DNA from 2 places in the Paenibacillus sp. FSL H7-0690 genome. Region 1 is predicted to be linked to the other one. Evidence: riboswitches for the same ligand, from Rfam matches in the RefSeq annotation. Region 1 holds a riboswitch; the other holds the start of a gene.

Evidence for each region. A riboswitch is a leader RNA that binds a small molecule or an ion and turns the genes downstream of it on or off. The one in region 1 is predicted to bind S-adenosylmethionine.
Region 2: linked by a shared signal. The riboswitch ahead of metA (homoserine O-succinyltransferase) and the one ahead of MHI32_RS25655 (methionine ABC transporter ATP-binding protein) in region 1 are both predicted to bind S-adenosylmethionine.

Annotation. Positions count from the first base shown of each region.
Region 1 is NZ_CP150281.1:5,831,581-5,839,994, forward strand. Features, by position in the region: gene MHI32_RS25630 (NAD(P)/FAD-dependent oxidoreductase) at 1-803, shown strand, start outside; gene MHI32_RS25635 (YuzB family protein) at 1,213-1,467, opposite strand; gene MHI32_RS25640 (NifU family protein) at 1,549-1,797, shown strand; gene MHI32_RS25645 (MetQ/NlpA family ABC transporter substrate-binding protein) at 1,956-2,822, opposite strand; gene MHI32_RS25650 (methionine ABC transporter permease) at 2,880-3,539, opposite strand; gene MHI32_RS25655 (methionine ABC transporter ATP-binding protein) at 3,539-4,555, opposite strand; SAM riboswitch class I at 4,658-4,793, opposite strand; gene MHI32_RS25660 (Cthe_2314 family HEPN domain-containing protein) at 4,896-5,630, opposite strand; gene MHI32_RS25665 (heme A synthase) at 5,786-6,769, opposite strand; gene MHI32_RS25670 (thioredoxin family protein) at 6,872-7,216, opposite strand; gene MHI32_RS25675 (polysaccharide biosynthesis protein) at 7,295-8,414, opposite strand, start outside.
Region 2 is NZ_CP150281.1:1,948,629-1,957,042, reverse strand. Features, by position in the region: gene mqnC (cyclic dehypoxanthinyl futalosine synthase) at 1-353, opposite strand, end outside; gene MHI32_RS08500 (PLP-dependent transferase) at 980-2,152, opposite strand; gene metA (homoserine O-succinyltransferase) at 2,189-3,109, opposite strand; SAM riboswitch class I at 3,225-3,354, opposite strand; gene corA (magnesium/cobalt transporter CorA) at 3,751-4,686, shown strand; gene MHI32_RS08485 (HRDC domain-containing protein) at 4,773-5,789, opposite strand; gene MHI32_RS08480 (ROK family protein) at 6,000-6,881, opposite strand; gene MHI32_RS08475 (5'-3' exonuclease H3TH domain-containing protein) at 7,045-7,944, opposite strand; gene MHI32_RS08470 (arsenate reductase family protein) at 8,005-8,370, opposite strand.

The sequences.
Region 1 (8,414 bases):
GTATGGAGTCCGGTGAGATTGTATCTTATGATCTCCTAGCCATTGCTCTTGGCTGTACCGACAATTACCACAACATCCCTGGTGCTGATCAATATACCTGCAGCATCCAGACCTTTGCTGGTACTCGGGAAACCTACCGCCGTTTAAATGATGTGAAGCCTTACGGAACGATAAACATCGTAGGTGGAGGATTGAGCGGTGTTGAATTAGCCGCAGAGCTTCGGGAAAGCCGTCCAGACCTTAACATCGCTATTCTGGATCGCGGTGAACGTGTTTTATCTGCCTTTCCGGCAAAGCTGTCACAGTACGTAGAGGAATGGTTTCATCACCATCAGGTGCAAACGCTGGGACGAATCTCTGTATCTCATGTAGAGAAGGATTCGATTTTTAACGGTACCGAGGAAATCCTTTCAGATGTGACAGTATGGACCGCAGGGATTCAACCTGTAAAAGTAGTTCAAGATTTGAATGTGTCGAAGGACCGTGGTGGACGGATTATGCTGGATGAGTATTATCGTATACCGGATTATCCGGAGGTATATGTGATTGGTGACTGTGCCAGTCTGCCATTCGCACCAAGCGCACAAGCCGCTGGAGCACAGGGTGAGCAGGTAGCTCAGGTTATCCAAGCGACCTGGCGCGGTGAGACTCCTAAGCTTCATCCTATTCGCCTGAAGGGTACTTTAGGGTCACTAGGAAAAAAAGCAGGATTCGGACTTATGGGACAACGCTCCGTCAAAGGACGGGTTCCCCGCATCCTCAAGAGCGGAGTGCTCTGGATGTCGAAACGCACTTTAGGATAAGCCTATAATGGTTCATAAGTATTAAAGGAAGCTACTCTCAGATAAACACGAGAGTAGCTTTCTTACGTTATTGGTGCGTATACCCTTCGGACTCAGATGACCTTATTCGCAAATTTTCAGCCTTTGAAGGAGAGTTTCGGACTCCAGTGAAGTTATTGCTTATAATGAGGTTCATTTATGCTGTTTTTCAGGTGAATAGTGACTATGGGGTCCGATAGCAATCCAAATGTAGGAAAACACTCAATATAAGGTCGCCTGAGTCCGGTGGCACCTTCACGGTAGCCCCTGCACTCTCCAATATGTTGCCTAATCGATCAAATTGGTGGATTTTGTTCAAGTAAGGTTCCAAAAAGAGGGAGCACTCCATAATTTAGATTATGGAGTGCTCCCTCTTTTTTTCTCGAGAAATTTAGTCAAGATCTATATTAAACCAAGCCTCAAGCTCTTTGATCTTGGCCTCAATTTTCTCTTCTAGCTCTGCAACAGTGTCTGCTGCAATAATGTCACCTTCAACCATGGCGAAAGGCATTAAATAACACTCTCCACAATTGTTCAGACATCCGTATTCAATGACATCATAATCTGGATTTTCCTCCAGCTTATGCATTAGCTTGTCTGTTCCGTGACCCATGTTGCTGGAACAAAATTCAATAATTGGTCTCATGATGATCTCCCTATTCCGCCTAACCATTTTATTTTTTAACTTTTTGTACTATAATGAACTTACGAAAGGAGTGATTGAGAAATGAGTGAGAATGCACAAAGCACCGAAATGTATGATGAAGTACTAGAAGTGCTGGATAAGCTTCGTCCGTTCCTGCAGCGCGATGGCGGTGACGTAGAACTGGTCGATGTGGAAGACGGCATCGTTAAGTTGAAACTTATGGGTGCCTGCGGCAGCTGCCCAAGCTCCACGATCACCTTGAAAGCCGGGATTGAACGCGCCCTCCTTGAAGAAGTAGAAGGCGTTGAAGAAGTAGTTCAAGTATTCTAAATCCCGTTCAATAACCCTCCCGATTCTCCTGTAAAGGAGATCGGGATTTTCTTATTATAGAGGATTTAACATTCTCTCACAACCTTAGAACATAAAACCCGCAAGCCAACTTGGCTGCGGGTTCTTGTTATGACTATAGACGAATTTAGCTTCATTCCTTAAAACGCTGGAATGATCGCACCTTCGTACTTTTCTTCAATGAAAGCTTTAGCTTCTGGAGAATTCAGGGCAGCAACCAGCTTTTTGATGGCTTCGGAATCTTTATTGTCTTGACGGGTTACCAAAATGTTAGCATAAGGGGAATCTACACCCTCGATGAACAATGCATCTTTAGTTGGCACAAGACCAGCGTCTAGTGCAAAGTTCGTGTTGATCAAAGCAAGGTCTACCTCATCCAGTTGACGTGGGAGCATAGCAGCTTCCAACTCAATGATGTCGAGATTTTTCTTGTTTTCAGTGATATCTGCTTTTGTTGCAGCAATGTTTGTATCATCTTTCAAGGTAATCAGACCATTTTTTGCAAGTAGGATTAGTGCACGGCCACCGTTAGTAGCATCGTTCGGAATGGCAACTTTTGCACCATCAGCCAACTCATCGATCGATTTGATTTTTTTGGAATAAGCTCCAAAAGGTTCAACGTGAACGGATGCAACAGAGACCAGGTCGGTTTTATTATTTTTGTTTTGGTCATCCAGATACGGTTGGTGTTGGAAAAAGTTAGCATCTAACTCCTTCTCATCAAGCTGCACGTTAGGTTGAATATAGTCAGTGAATTCTTTGATTTCAAGTGTAATTCCATCTTTTTCAAGCAATGGAGCAATAGCCTTCAAAATTTCAGCATGAGGAACAGGTGAGGCACCAATCACCAATTTCACTGGATCTTTAGTAGGTTCACTTGTTGCTTCTGCGTTTGGTGCTGTTGTAGCAGCCGAGCTCCCAGCATTATTAGATGCATTGTTGTTACCGCAAGCCGCAAGCACCGCAACCAGTGTCAGGCTAAAAAATGTAAGTAGTACTTTTTTCATTGTAAATCCCCCTCTAATCTATATTTTGTATTGAATAAGGATATATATGGATGTACCTTATTTCCGTGTGTAATGTTTTACGAGTCGGTCACCGGCCATTTGTAGCAATTGCACCAGTACGACAATAAATATTATAGAAACAATCATAATCTCCGTCTCATAGCGGTGGTAGCCGTAACGAATCGCCAAGTCACCTAATCCGCCGCCCCCAACCATACCAGCCATTGCTGTATAGGAGACCAGTGTAACCAGTGTGATCGTAACTCCAGCGAGCAGGCCTGGACGAGCTTCTGGCAAAAGCACACGCATAACGATTTGGTTCGTCGATGCTCCCATACCTTGTGCGGCTTCGATGACTCCGCGGTCTACCTCTCTTAACGACGTCTCTACCAAGCGGGCAAAAAACGGAGCTGCACCAATCACCAGAGGTGGAATCGTACCGAGTACACCAATGGAGGTTCCAACAACGGCTTTGCTGAAAGGAATTAGAGCCACCATCAAAATGATAAAGGGTACGGAACGTAGAATATTTACAAGTAATGATAAGACCGAGTAAGTTACTCTGATTACTATACTATTCGATTTCCCCCATAAATACAATAGAATTCCGAGTGGCAAACCAAGAATAATTGTGAACAATCCGGAAAAAAATATCATTTTTATAGTAGCAACCGTAGCATCCATCATTTCTTGCCAATTTAGATCTGCAAAATTCATTACGAAATCACCTCCACATCAAGGCCTTGAGCAATTAGCCTGGAGATCGTTACAGCAATCGCCTCAGCTGGCCCTTCGAACCGCACAATCATCTGTCCATAAGGCACATCTTTAATCGTTGAAATGGTACCATGTAAGATTGCAAAGCTTACACCCGTATCACGCACGACATCGGATAGTGCCGAGCCGTAAGTTTTTTCTCCGAAAAAAGTAATTTTGACAGCTTGAGAGTTATCCCCGGCAGCAGCATCAAGCGCCACTCGAAGAGGTCCTTCATTCTGTGTCTCACTGCGGATGAAATCGCGTGTAACCTCATGCTGCGGCTTGAGAAATACCTCTGTAACTTTGCCTTGCTCAACAATCCCACCACCATGAATGACCGCGACACGGTCGCAGATGCTCTGGATTACATGCATTTCATGTGTGATCAGCACAATGGTCAAATGGAATCTTTTATTAATATCGAGCAGCAGCTTAAGAATGGAGTCCGTTGTCTGGGGATCAAGCGCAGAAGTGGCCTCGTCACACAGCAGTACATCAGGGTCACTGGCTAGTGCCCGGGCGATGCCGACCCGCTGCTTTTGTCCTCCAGATAACTGAGAAGGATACTTACCTTTATGTTCTTCGAGCCCAACTAAAGCGAGCAACTCTTTCACTTTTGTATCAATAGCTGTTCTAGATGTACCTGCAAGGCGCAGTGGAAAGGCAATATTATCGTATACGGTCGCCGAAGACAGCAAATTGAAATGTTGAAAAATCATCCCAATCTTGCGCCGCTGTTCCTGCAGCTGACCTTGGTTAAGACTGGTTAGCTCAACACCGTCTACCCAGACCTCTCCTTCTGTCGGACGTTCCAACAGATTAATGCAACGGATCAATGTACTTTTCCCGGCTCCAGAGTGGCCGATGACTCCGAATATTTCACCTTTCTCGATGGACAGATTCAATCCAGAAAGTGCTGTTGCCGCATTACTCCCTTTTCCATAAACCTTTGTTATCCCTTTTAGATTAATCAACTCTCGTCGCCCCCCCTTTATACTTCACTTATTCTATACAAAAAAACCTCCAACGATCGATGCAGATCGCAAGAGGCTCTGTGGGTTTATTAAGACAATGCCTTCTCATCTGCCAACGACCGCAACCTGCGCCATTGTAGGAATTAGCACCATGACATTTGTACAACGCTTCCCGCGCTGGATACAAATCGGTTGCCGGGCTTCATCGGGCCTATCCCTCCGCCGCTCTCGATAAGATAAAGTTATGAAATTATATTTTTTCTGAAATCGTACATACTTTAATGCAAGCATAAGTATAGTGAGTTTATCTATTTTTGTCAAAAGGAAATATATTGAACAATTACGATTTTATGCTCTTTGCCTTGCTTATTTCCTTACGCAGCTGTTCATTGCTGTAGCTGAATGCCGCGATTAATGTCTTACAGTTCATTTCGAGCGATTGTTTTAAATCCTGAAGATGGCTATCCAGATCCTCGAGCTGAATTTTGTCATGCAGACCTTGGTGCCGCTGCCACAAATCATCCTGCATTTCGGAATTCATATAATGAATTTCAGCATTTCTGCGCTTGCGTAAATTCTCCAATGGATCGCGGTAGGAGTTCTTAATCTCTTCCAGTTGATCCGCTAATGCAGGATGCACATTCAATAATTGAAGCTGACGCAGCACTGTAAAGTAAGAAAAGTGCGTTTTTAATTTGGATGTTTTGAGATCATAAAAATGATTCAGTACCGTCCCAAGCTTGTCCAGAAGAGAGAAAACCCGGATAAAGCCATCTTTATAAAAATAAACATAACGTGCATAATCGCCCTGTTCCACCGGTGTCATATCATCCATATAACCCGCAATCACTAATTTCCGGTAAAAAGCGGCCGCGAACCAACTTTGCTCCAGTTCATCCAGAGAGGAAATCAGCCCACGTGTCCAAATCTCCAGCTTGCGGTATTCATGGTCATTATCCTCATGGGCACTCATTTCCTTGCGCAGCAATGCTGCAAAAGTGGCCATATTCTCCATCGCATCAGCCAACACACCGCTGTTCTTTCGAGGCGGCTCTCCAAGTAATACCCGCAGCATATCCCAGTCCTCCTAAAGTTTTGTTCAGCGTCTGCTTCCATGGACTGCTTCGTACAAAACTCGCGACGTAAGCATCGGCCAATCAGCTCCACGATATACCGATTTCCACTTTATTATTCCGCGGGTGAAGCGCCTCTATCCACGGAGGGAATGTTCTACCAAGGCGGTGGAATCATTGGGTTCGTTACATTTTTTCCAGACACGACACTACTCGCGCGATTTAGCTGCCAGACTCTTACACTCATATAACATAAGACACCAAACAAACTGGCAATCAGCAAAATATGAGCCAAAGCGGCAAATATGTACAGCCTTTCATTATCTAGAGTGTAAACCACAGCCGCCCCACTAAATACCTGCATCAAGCATAACAGCACTGCAGCTATACCTAGCGCTCTAAGCTCTGGATAATCCTTATGTTTCCAAAATGCTAAATGCCCGAGCAGCGCAGTAAGCATGAATAAGATTAAAGCCGCAATCCGATGCGTAAAAACAACACCTACTCCTCCGGAAAGCTCCGGAACCCATTCTCCATTACAAAGCGGCCAACCCGAACACCCGCCTTGTGAATCCGTATGACTTACAAAGGCTCCAATATACACGACAATATAAGAATAGATGGCAGTAAAACAGGTTAAATTGCGAAATGCCTTACTTACGGGCTTCTTTTGAGCCTCCAGCTTATGATCATACTCGCGCGCTTCATGCCATCTCTTGGTTCCAAGAGCCAACATCATAGCGCTTGAAAAGGCGATCAAAGAAAAACCCATATGCAACGCCATTACAGCAGCGGATTGGGATTTAATTACTGCAAGCGCTCCCATACCACCTTGAACGATGACGAATACTAAGGTCATAAATGCATATCCCAGCAAATCGCGCCGCGTACGGGCATAACGCCAAAAAGCAAACATCGAGGCAAGTGAGAATAACCCTGCCAAACCGCTAAACAAGCGATGGGTGTATTCAATCATCGAGCCTATAGTATAAGCCGGAATTAATTTTCCATGACAGAGCGGCCATTCATTTCCGCATTCCAAGCCCGATCCAGTCTTCGTCACTACCGCTCCTCCGAGTACAGCGAGGAACATGATAAGGCAAGTAAGATAACTAAGCCATTTCAACTGATTTGTCGTCAAAAATATCACCCGCAGTTTTTAGTAATGAAGAAGCAGCCAGACTTATATTTCAAAAAACCACCGCTTTTGCACAAACAGGCGAAAGCGGTGGTTCCTTAGGAATTACTTTTGAAGGCTTTGATGCACTTGGACCGCTTTATCAAGGAAATTCTCAATCTCTTCACGGGATTTGCGCAATTTATTAACGAATCTAACCAATTCCCGTCCATCCGAATATGCGACGAAGCTTGGAATACCCATAATATTTTGTTCTTGGCTAACATCGCCCACGGCATCAACATCTACCTCAACCAGTGTAAGGCGGTCTGCATAAGCCTGCTCTACCTCTGGGATAAAAGGATCGATAAATTTACAATCCGAGCACCAGTCAGCCTTGAAGATGGCCACTGTTAATCGAGGTGATTGAATGGCTACCTGAAATTCAGCAGGAGAACTAATTTTGTCCATGATTTACTCAGTCCCTTCTTCAATATCTGTCTATTTTCTACTCTTTAAGTGAAGCAAAATGCAGTGTAGAAGTCAAACCTATTCTCTCATACGAACACGTGCAGGCTGTAACTTCATCAGCGGATTCAATAATTTTTGCAACGCCCGCGGATAACTGGAGATTTCCTGTTTAGTCAGCACACCCAGCACAATAAGCAGTACTAGATAAATAACAACAACGGCTGCCCCTACAACAAGACAAGTGATCAGAAACGCCAAACGTGCAGGCATCAGATCCGTTAACAGAATCCCAGCTTCATTCAAGCCATAACCAATCCCGCCGGACACAAGTACCGCAATCGCGAAACCGCCCCAACGTTTGCCCATAATTTCAAATGGCACAATCGATTTCAGCATCCGTAAGTTAAGCAAAGTAATGACCACGAAACAAAGTGCTGTTGCACCGATAATTCCGTAGATGCCAAATACCTTACTAAGTAATAAGCTTGCCACTAATTTTACAATAATACCCGCTAACACATAATACATGGAAATTCGCGATTTGCCCATACCTAACAAAATAGAGTTCGTTGTCATCATCGTAATCTGAAAGATCGTTCCTAAAGTAAGCATGGCTACGATACCACTGCCATCTAAACTACTGAACAAGAGACCATTAACTGAATATGCAGCAACTACGAGTGATAGAACAATCGGTGCTCCTGTTAAAATAGAGATTCGAAGTGCTAACGTCACTTGCCCTTTTAGATGTTTTTCATCCCGACGGGCATATGCAGCTGAAATAATTGGTATAAGTGATGTGCTAAGTGCTATAGAAAGAACCGGTGGAATCCCGGCGACACTCTGTGCCCGACTCCCGAAAATACCCAAAGCACGTGTGGCATCAGCTACACCAACTTGTCCACTCAGTAACGGTACAATTAAAGATGTATCAATAAAGTTCACTACTGGAACCGTAACTGAAGATAGAACGATAGGAATGGATAATTTGAATATATCCTTATAAATTCCAAATAGAGGAAGCTTTGCTTCATTCGTTTCGTATAATGCAGTTTGCCCCTCGCTACGCCGTAATTTCATAGCGTAATAGAGCATTACACCAAACGCACCAACACTACCAAATACACTACCGAATGATGCACCAGCAGCCATCCACGTGTTGTCGTACCCTTTTTGTAACAATACAAATGCCAGAAGA
Region 2 (8,414 bases), 3.0 Mb from region 1:
AATGGAAGGTTAGGATTAGTTCCACCTTGCATAAGAATTTCTGTACCATTAACAGCAATCGTTTCAGCAATTTTTTGATAAATCGCCTCATCTGGCAGCACATAGCCTTCATCCGAGCCTGGTCTGCGGTAAAAAGCGCAAAAACGGCAGTACACATCACATACATTCGTATAGTTAATATTACGGCCAATTACAAATGTGGCTAACGGGTCCGGATGCCAGCGTTCCATAATAGTGTTTGCAGCAGCACCCATTTTCTCAATTTCGTTGCTCTCGAATAGTCGGATGGTATCTTCCAATTGGAGACGGTCACCCCGCAGGGCTTTATCCAAAATAAGATCTATCGCACTCATCGTTCGCATCCTCCTTTTAAACCCTTAGGGATATGGTAGATTCACAAAATCACAAGAAAAATAACGTTGTCGTCCTTTAGAGATAACAACCGTTTCTCGTAGTAACATAAGGATAAAGTACAGTATGTAACTTATACCTTATATTTTAATAAATGAACAGTTCATTTCCTCATCGTATCACAATCTGAACAGCTTGAAAAACTTTTTACTTTCTTAGCAAGATACCATCCAGCAGAAAGAGTCCTTACATTGCTGCCTGCACCCGGTGAATCAAAATTCCTTGAGGCTGCCGGACACAGATGACGTTATTAGTTAGTATTTAGCCTTTGGAGCATAGTTCTGGACTCCAGCGACGCTATTCCTTGACAAGAGACTCATGAAGGCTGGTTTTTAGCGCAATAGCTGCTGTGGAGTCCGTTAACATTCCAAATGTGTAATAATGCTGTGTCTAAGGTCAGCTGTGTCCAATAGCAAAAAGTCCAAAAAGAAGAGCTATCCCAGCAGCCAATTCCCGGCTTATGAGACAGCTCTATTTCATCCTGCGTCCAACACCAGCTCTAAATCAACGGTGAGATAGATCCTCGATATTTCCCAGCATTCGGTGCCGATCTGGGTTGCCGTTACTTTTACTTCGTTTCGATTTCCGCCCGCGCAGCCTCTAAAGCTTGACCAAGATCAGCAATTAGATCCTCCGCATGTTCAATACCGACCGAGAAGCGCAGCAATCGATCATCTACACCCACCGCATTCCGAATTTCCACAGGAATATCCGCATGCGTCTGTACTGCAGGATAGGTCATTAGCGATTCAACCCCGCCGAGGCTCTCCGCGAAGGCAATAAGCCGGATATGACGAAGCAGAGGTTCTACGTATCTGGCATCTTTTAATTTGAAAGAAAAAATTCCGGTATTGCCCGAGGACTGGCGATTCTGGATTTCATATCCCGGATGATCCGGCAGACCTGGATGGAACACTTCCGCAATCGCCGGATGCCCTTGTAGATAGCGGGCAATTGCTAGCGCATTACTCTCGTGCCGTTCCATACGCAGGGCCAGTGTCTTCATGCCTCTCATCAGCTGATAACTGTCTGTTGGCCCAAGCACAGCGCCAATAGAGTTATGTAGAATCGCTATTTCAGCGGATAATTCAGCCCCTTTAGATACAATAAGACCAGCAAGTACATCATTGTGTCCGCCCAAATATTTGGTAGCACTATGGACTACAATGTCTGCACCTAATTCCAGAGGACGCTGGAAAAATGGAGTCAGCAGTGTATTGTCTACAATTGTGAGCAGCCCATGATGACGGGCCCAAGTAGCTACTGCTGCAATATCCGTAACCATCATCAAAGGATTCGTTGGCGTTTCAATAAATATCGCCTTCGTATTTGGAAGGCGTGAAGCCTCAAGCGCATCCAAATCATTCGTATCTACATAGGAAGCAGTGATTCCAAACTTGGACATAATTCGTTCCAACAAACGATAGGTCCCGCCGTAAAGATCCAGCGAAACGATCAAGTGATCGCCTTGCCCAAACAGGGTAAATATGGTTTGAATAGCTGCCATCCCAGAACTACAGGCAAAACCTGCATCACCAGACTCCAATTCCGCAGCCGCATTCTCTAGTACGGAACGGGTTGGACTTTTGGTACGGCTATAATCGAAACCTGTGCTCTGCCCAAGCTTCGGGTGACGGAATGCCGTAGCATTATAGATAGGAAAATTAATGGCTCCGGTAGCCGGATCTTCTTGTGAACCTATTTGTGCCAGTCTGCTTTCAATCCTAAGTTTGTCGTCCATGATAAATGCCTCCTAAATTGTAATGTAGCGCTGATCTTAATAAACAATCGGGTCGATATCGTAAGGTGTCTCTTGATATACATAGTAATTGAGCCAATTAGAGAATAATAAGTTGGCATGTGCACGCCACACTGCAGGAGGTGTTCGTTCTGGATCATCTTTAGGGAAATAGTGTTTCGGCAAGGCCATCTCCATGCCCCTCTCCAAATCACGATCATATTCCCATTTCAAGGATAATGGATCGTATTCGGAATGTCCGGTCACAAATATTTGTTTGCCGTCGGTCGTAGCTACTAGATACATACCAGCTTCTTCGGATTCCGCCAGAATCTGCAGATCTGGATTGCTCTCAATATCTTCGCGGGAGACATCGGTATGACGGGAATGCGGTACATGGAATACCTCGTCAAAGCCGCGCAGCAATTTAATGTTATTTTGATTAATCGTATGGGAGAATACTCCAAAACATTTTTCAGGCAAAGCTACTTTACGAACACCAAAATGATGATACAACCCTGCCTGCGCCGCCCAACAGATATGCATGGTCGAGGTCACATTATCCTTGCTCCATTCAAAAATCTCTTTTAGCTCTTCCCAATAGGATACTTCCTCAAACTCCATTTGCTCTACGGGTGCTCCTGTAACAATAAGACCATCCAAACGGCGGTGGCTGATCTCGTCAAAAGTTTTGTAAAAGCTTCTCAAATGCTCAGCAGAAGTATTCTTAGAAGTATGTGAGCGTGGATGCAGCAAGGTAACGTCAACTTGTAGCGGTGAATTTCCTATTAAACGCAGCAATTGAGTCTCCGTCGTTTCTTTAGTCGGCATGAGATTCAGAATAGCAATCCTTAGTGGACGGATATCCTGATGGAAAGCCAAACTATCATCCATCACAAAAATATTTTCACCGGATAGTATTTCTTTTGCTGGTAAACTGTCGGGAATTTTAATTGGCATTGTCTTTCCACTCCTTAACTGTATTTAGGTTATGTTGTCACATCGCGGCTTTCTGAACAATAAAAAGACCTTTCTCGGAAAACGAGAAAGGTCATATCTACAGTCATATGCGCCTCTCTCATCTGCCAGAAACTTTTGGACGAGGTTTAGTCGTCAGCAAAGTTCCGCAAGAATTAGCACCGTGCGTTCACACGCCGGTTGCCGGGTTTCATAGGGCTAGTCCCTCCACCTGCTCTTGATAAGATTTAGCTGTATTCAATTAAATTTCTTTAAAATTTACTTTAAATCATGAACCTCCTTTTCGTCAAGTCCATACAATGCTGAAGTAGCCTCAAAGTAACAATAAATTTGCTTGAAAGAGGCATACTCCGTTGTTATACTAGACAAGTATTTCATACCTGAACGAAAAGAAGAGGTGAGAAGAAGAATGGAAGGCGACCCGAGCTCGCAATTAAGTGTACAGAATGAGCAACCACACAGGATAATCATCAGCTTGCCGGCGGCGGGAGCAGTTCTTCTTCATGCCCTCGAATCGTCATTCGGCCTCTTGTATTGATTGTAACGCCGGCCAAGCTGATTTTTTCTCTGTGCTTAATTAGCAGTCCCTGGTGAAGACCCGGGGATAGAAGGAGTGGAATCAGATGAAAATCCGGCTGGTGAATGCAGGGGTTTTTACACCTATTGATGAAATTGATGAAACATTGACACCCCCAACAGAAGGGTTCTATTGGATTGATGCAGATGTGGAGGATTTGGAGCTGCTTCAGCCCCTGTTCAACCTGCATGATCTCGCTGTTGAGGATTGCCTTAGTGAAGAGGATCAACGTCCAAAGATCGAAATATACGAAAGTCATTACTTTATTGTTGTAAACAGCATCCGCTTTGATGATGAGGAAATCTTCCTGCGGGCGCTCAATATATTCTTGGGCAGACATTATATTATTACTGTAACGAAACAAAAGATTCACGAGCTACGCGTCCTGAAGCCCATGTTATGGGAACAAGAGGTTAGCGAACCCGACCAATTCCTTTACCTGCTTATCGACCTTGTCGTAGATAATTATTTCTCCGTAGGTGACCGAATTGAAGCCCGGATTGAGAAGCTTGAAGAGGATATCCTAATGCATACCAAGAAATCTCATCTGAGTGAGATTATCGGTCTGCGAAGTGAGATCTTATGGTTAAAGAAGATGCTGGGACCACAGAAAGAGGTTATCAATACCCTGAATAAAAAAGACCTCCGTCTGATTGATGATCAGCTGCAGAAATACTTTAGCGACATTTATGAAAATGCAGTTAAAATATCCGAAACCTTTGAGACGTACCGCGATCTCATGGGCAACTTACGTGAGGCCTACCAATCCAGTATCGCCAACCGCGCCAATGAAATTATGAGAGTATTTACCGCGATTACAACGATATTCATGCCTTTGACCGTAATTACCGGAATCTATGGGATGAACTTTGATCATATGCCGGAATTGCATACGAAATACGGTTATTTTGCCGTTATAGGTCTAATGTTGACGTTAGGCTGTGGGATGCTGTATGTATTCCGCAAGAAAGAATGGCTATGAAAATAAACGGACGAATAGGCAAGACGAAGGCCCTTTAACCCTATGGTGTAAGGAAGCCTTCGTCTTTTTGATATGATAAAAAGCTACTAGAAACTGGTCGCCATGCCCACTTTAGGAGCTTGCTCCCGCCGGAAACGAATGCGGATCAGCCGCAGACGTTCATAATAGCTATCCAGCCCTTCTGCTGCTGAAAAATCCTCCCCATACACCTTATGCAGCACTGGCTTTAGAAAAAGATCTCCTACCTCTGCATAGGCATTCCATATCGCCTCCTGCTCATTCTGCGGCACATTTTTCAGTTCTACCTCGATCAGTTTCTCCACGCAATAACCTTCTCTTTCCAGCTCCTCTACCGTCTCAATCAGTTCGCGACGGTTCACTCCACTGTTCACCTTAAGCTGTTCTAACCCTAACCCATTCTCGATCCCTTGCAGCAGAATTCGCCGTAATCGCAGTCTTTCTAGCTGTTTCTTATATTTGACCTCTTTCTGTTTATAGAGCCAGGATACAAAAGAATCCTCCTCAATTTCTTGGTGTACCCAATTCAAAGGAAAGGAATGTTCCCTTGCAGCCGTAGAGGTTATAGCCAACCAATCCGTGCCATATTGGGCTACCTTTCCTTCCCCTACACCAGGGATCTGCAGCAGCTCCTCTGGTGTATGCGGCAAGAAAGTGCTTATCAAACGTAACAAACGATTGCTGGCAAGAATGTAAGGGGCTTTCCGTTCACTAGAAGCTAGGCTGCGGCGCCAAGCACATAACTCCTCATATATAGCTTCGTTCCCATTATATTCACTGTAATATTGCAGCCTTAGCTGCTCCTGATTACGCCCGGTAAGGCCGTCTTCTTCATGAAATACGCCATCAATCAACGGCCGATAGCCATCCCCCATCTTCACCGCCAGCTCATGCCTGTAAACACAAAGCATTTCATTCCATGAACCACCCGCGTACCACAAATGCTCCTGTGTTTCCTCACCGCCTGAAAAATCACGCCAGCCCAGACTCCACACTCCTTCTTCCTCTCCAATCCATAGCTGAGCGAACACCTCTTGATCCACCCCGGATATTCTGGATAAGCGATTCATAAATACAATTTGCATATTCATCCCTGCCTTTCTAGTCTTCAGCAAGCACTATACCTACCGGTCTGAGCTACTTATTCGCTGATGTGAATGCCACACTGTCAGACTCGGAAAACGCAAAAAAGCACCACTCTCACGATAAACGTGAAAGAGGTGCTCCCTCATTAAATGCTATACTGTTATATCCTACAATACCATATATTTCCTAACAGTCAATATCTTTTTATACTAGTTTCTTGCCAAAGCTAAAGTTGCCAGTCCAATCGCACCTGCAAGTCCTGCGTTATCTCCAAGCTGCGGTGGCACAACATAATTATCGATGTCGGTATTTAGCGCTGGATGCTGAACATAACCCTTCAGCAGCTCCTGCAGCTTGGTACGAATTAGCGGGAACAAGTGGCTTTGCTTCATGACACCACCGCCCATTACGATTTTTTCGGGAGACAGAATCAACACGTAATTCATAAGTGCATGTGCAAGATAATGAGCTTCCATATCCCAAGCTGGATGGTCAACAGGCAGCTCGCCTGCTGGTTGTCCCCAGCGTTTGCCAATCCCCGGACCTGCGGCTAACCCTTCAAGGCAATCGCCATGATAAGGGCAGTAGCCCTCAAACGTGTCCTCTGGATGTCTGCGAACTAGAATATGTCCCATCTCAGGATGAGACAATCCATGCACCATCTGACCTCCAACTACTGCTCCCGCTCCAATGCCTGTCCCAACCGTAATATAAAGGCAGCTGTCCAGACCTTTAGCCGCTCCCCATTTACTTTCCGCCAGCGCTGCACCATTCACATCCGTATCAAAACCTATCGGCACGTTAAATTGCTCAGCCATTGTACCTACCAAATTATATTGTCCCCAGTGAGGTTTTGGTGTCGTTGTTATGTAACCATAAGTAGGGCTGTCCAGCACGGGATCAATCGGTCCAAACGATCCAATACCAAAAGCTTCTACATTCTTCCCATTAAAATAGTCGATTACGAGTCCCATCGTTTCTTCCGGTGTTGTTGTCGGAAAGCTAACTCGGTCCAGAATGGTACCGTCCTCATAACCAATTCCGCATACAAACTTCGTTCCGCCTGCTTCAATCGCTCCCAATAACTTCATAGCAACTATCTCCCTTCTCCATTAAGCAATAATCCGCCATCCAGTTTGAAAATAAAAATTAATATAAAATAAAACAATCAACAGCCCTTATTATACGTTGGATGAAGCGCTATCACAATAATAAAACTCCCTTCATGCTTTTTTGCATGAAGGGAGACTCTCCTTAACCCAGATCACCTAACTCAATCTGTACAATTCCCCGTTCGTCCTGCACCTCAGCGATCAAATGCATCAGGCTGCCAAATTCCAGTTCTTGAAATTTACGCGCGGCTGTTTCCCGTTGTAATTGCCATAAAGCTTCCGCCAGCTCACAGACCACAGGCACATCACAACGGATTTCAGCCAGCTCTCTTGATAGATGCAGCATATCAAGGTCGCCTTCAATTTTGGACCGCACACCTTTAGGGAGCAAGTGAAGATTCTCAATTACACCTTCAACTGTACCGTATTCCGTTAACAGCTTCAGCGCGGTTTTCTCACCAATCCCTTTTACACCAGGGTAATTATCACTTGTATCGCCCATAAAGCCCTTCAGGTCAATAACCTGTCTAGGGGTTAGACCTTTATCCTCAAGCAATTCTGCAAGGTCATAAACTTTATAGTTGGAGCGTCCTTTTTTCATAATGACGACCTTAACATTCTCATCAATAAGCTGCAGCATATCATGGTCACCCGTCAGAATGTAAACCTCAGAATTATCGCTGTAACAGGATGCTAGCGTACCAATGCAATCATCTGCTTCATAGCCGGCAAGACCGATGTTTGGCACACCTAGCTCAGCCACTACTTCTTTTACTAGATCAAATTGCGGAATTAATTCCAGCGGAGCTTCGATCCGGTTGGATTTGTATCCATCATATTTCTCGGTACGGAACGTTCCTTTACCCATATCCCAGCAGCATACGACATGAGAAGGCTCAAACGTACTTACTGCATCAAAAAAATACTGCAAAAATCCATATACCGCATTCGTCGGTAAACCTTCCTTTGTCTTGCGAATATATCCTCCATAAGAGGTCGCATAAAAGGCCCGGAACAGCAGAGCCATTCCATCTACAAGCATTACCCGGCCCGTTGTATCTGTTCTCACTTATAAACCTCTCCCTTGATCGTTGTATTGATATTAAACATTAGCCCAAGTATCGGCATATTGGTCTTCTTTGAATCCCACCGTAACTTTAACTCCATCGGTGACAATCGGGCGTTTGATCAGCATCCCGTGGCTTGAGAGCAGCTCTAACTTCTCCTGTTCCGTAAGCTGGGGAAGCTTGTCCTTCAGACCTAATGATTTATAAACTTCACCGCTTGTATTAAAAAACTTTTTCAGCTCAAGGCCGCTGTTCGCGAGCAGCTCACGCAGCTCGTCCACCGTAGGTGGCTGCTCTGCGATGTGCTGAAGCTCCAGCTCATGACCTTGTCCCTGCAACCATTTCACTGCGCTGCGGCAGGTGCTGCATTTAGGATATTGATATACTTTTAATTTGCTCATGCTGTGCTCCTTTAATAATCGGCTAATAATATCGTAACTACGGG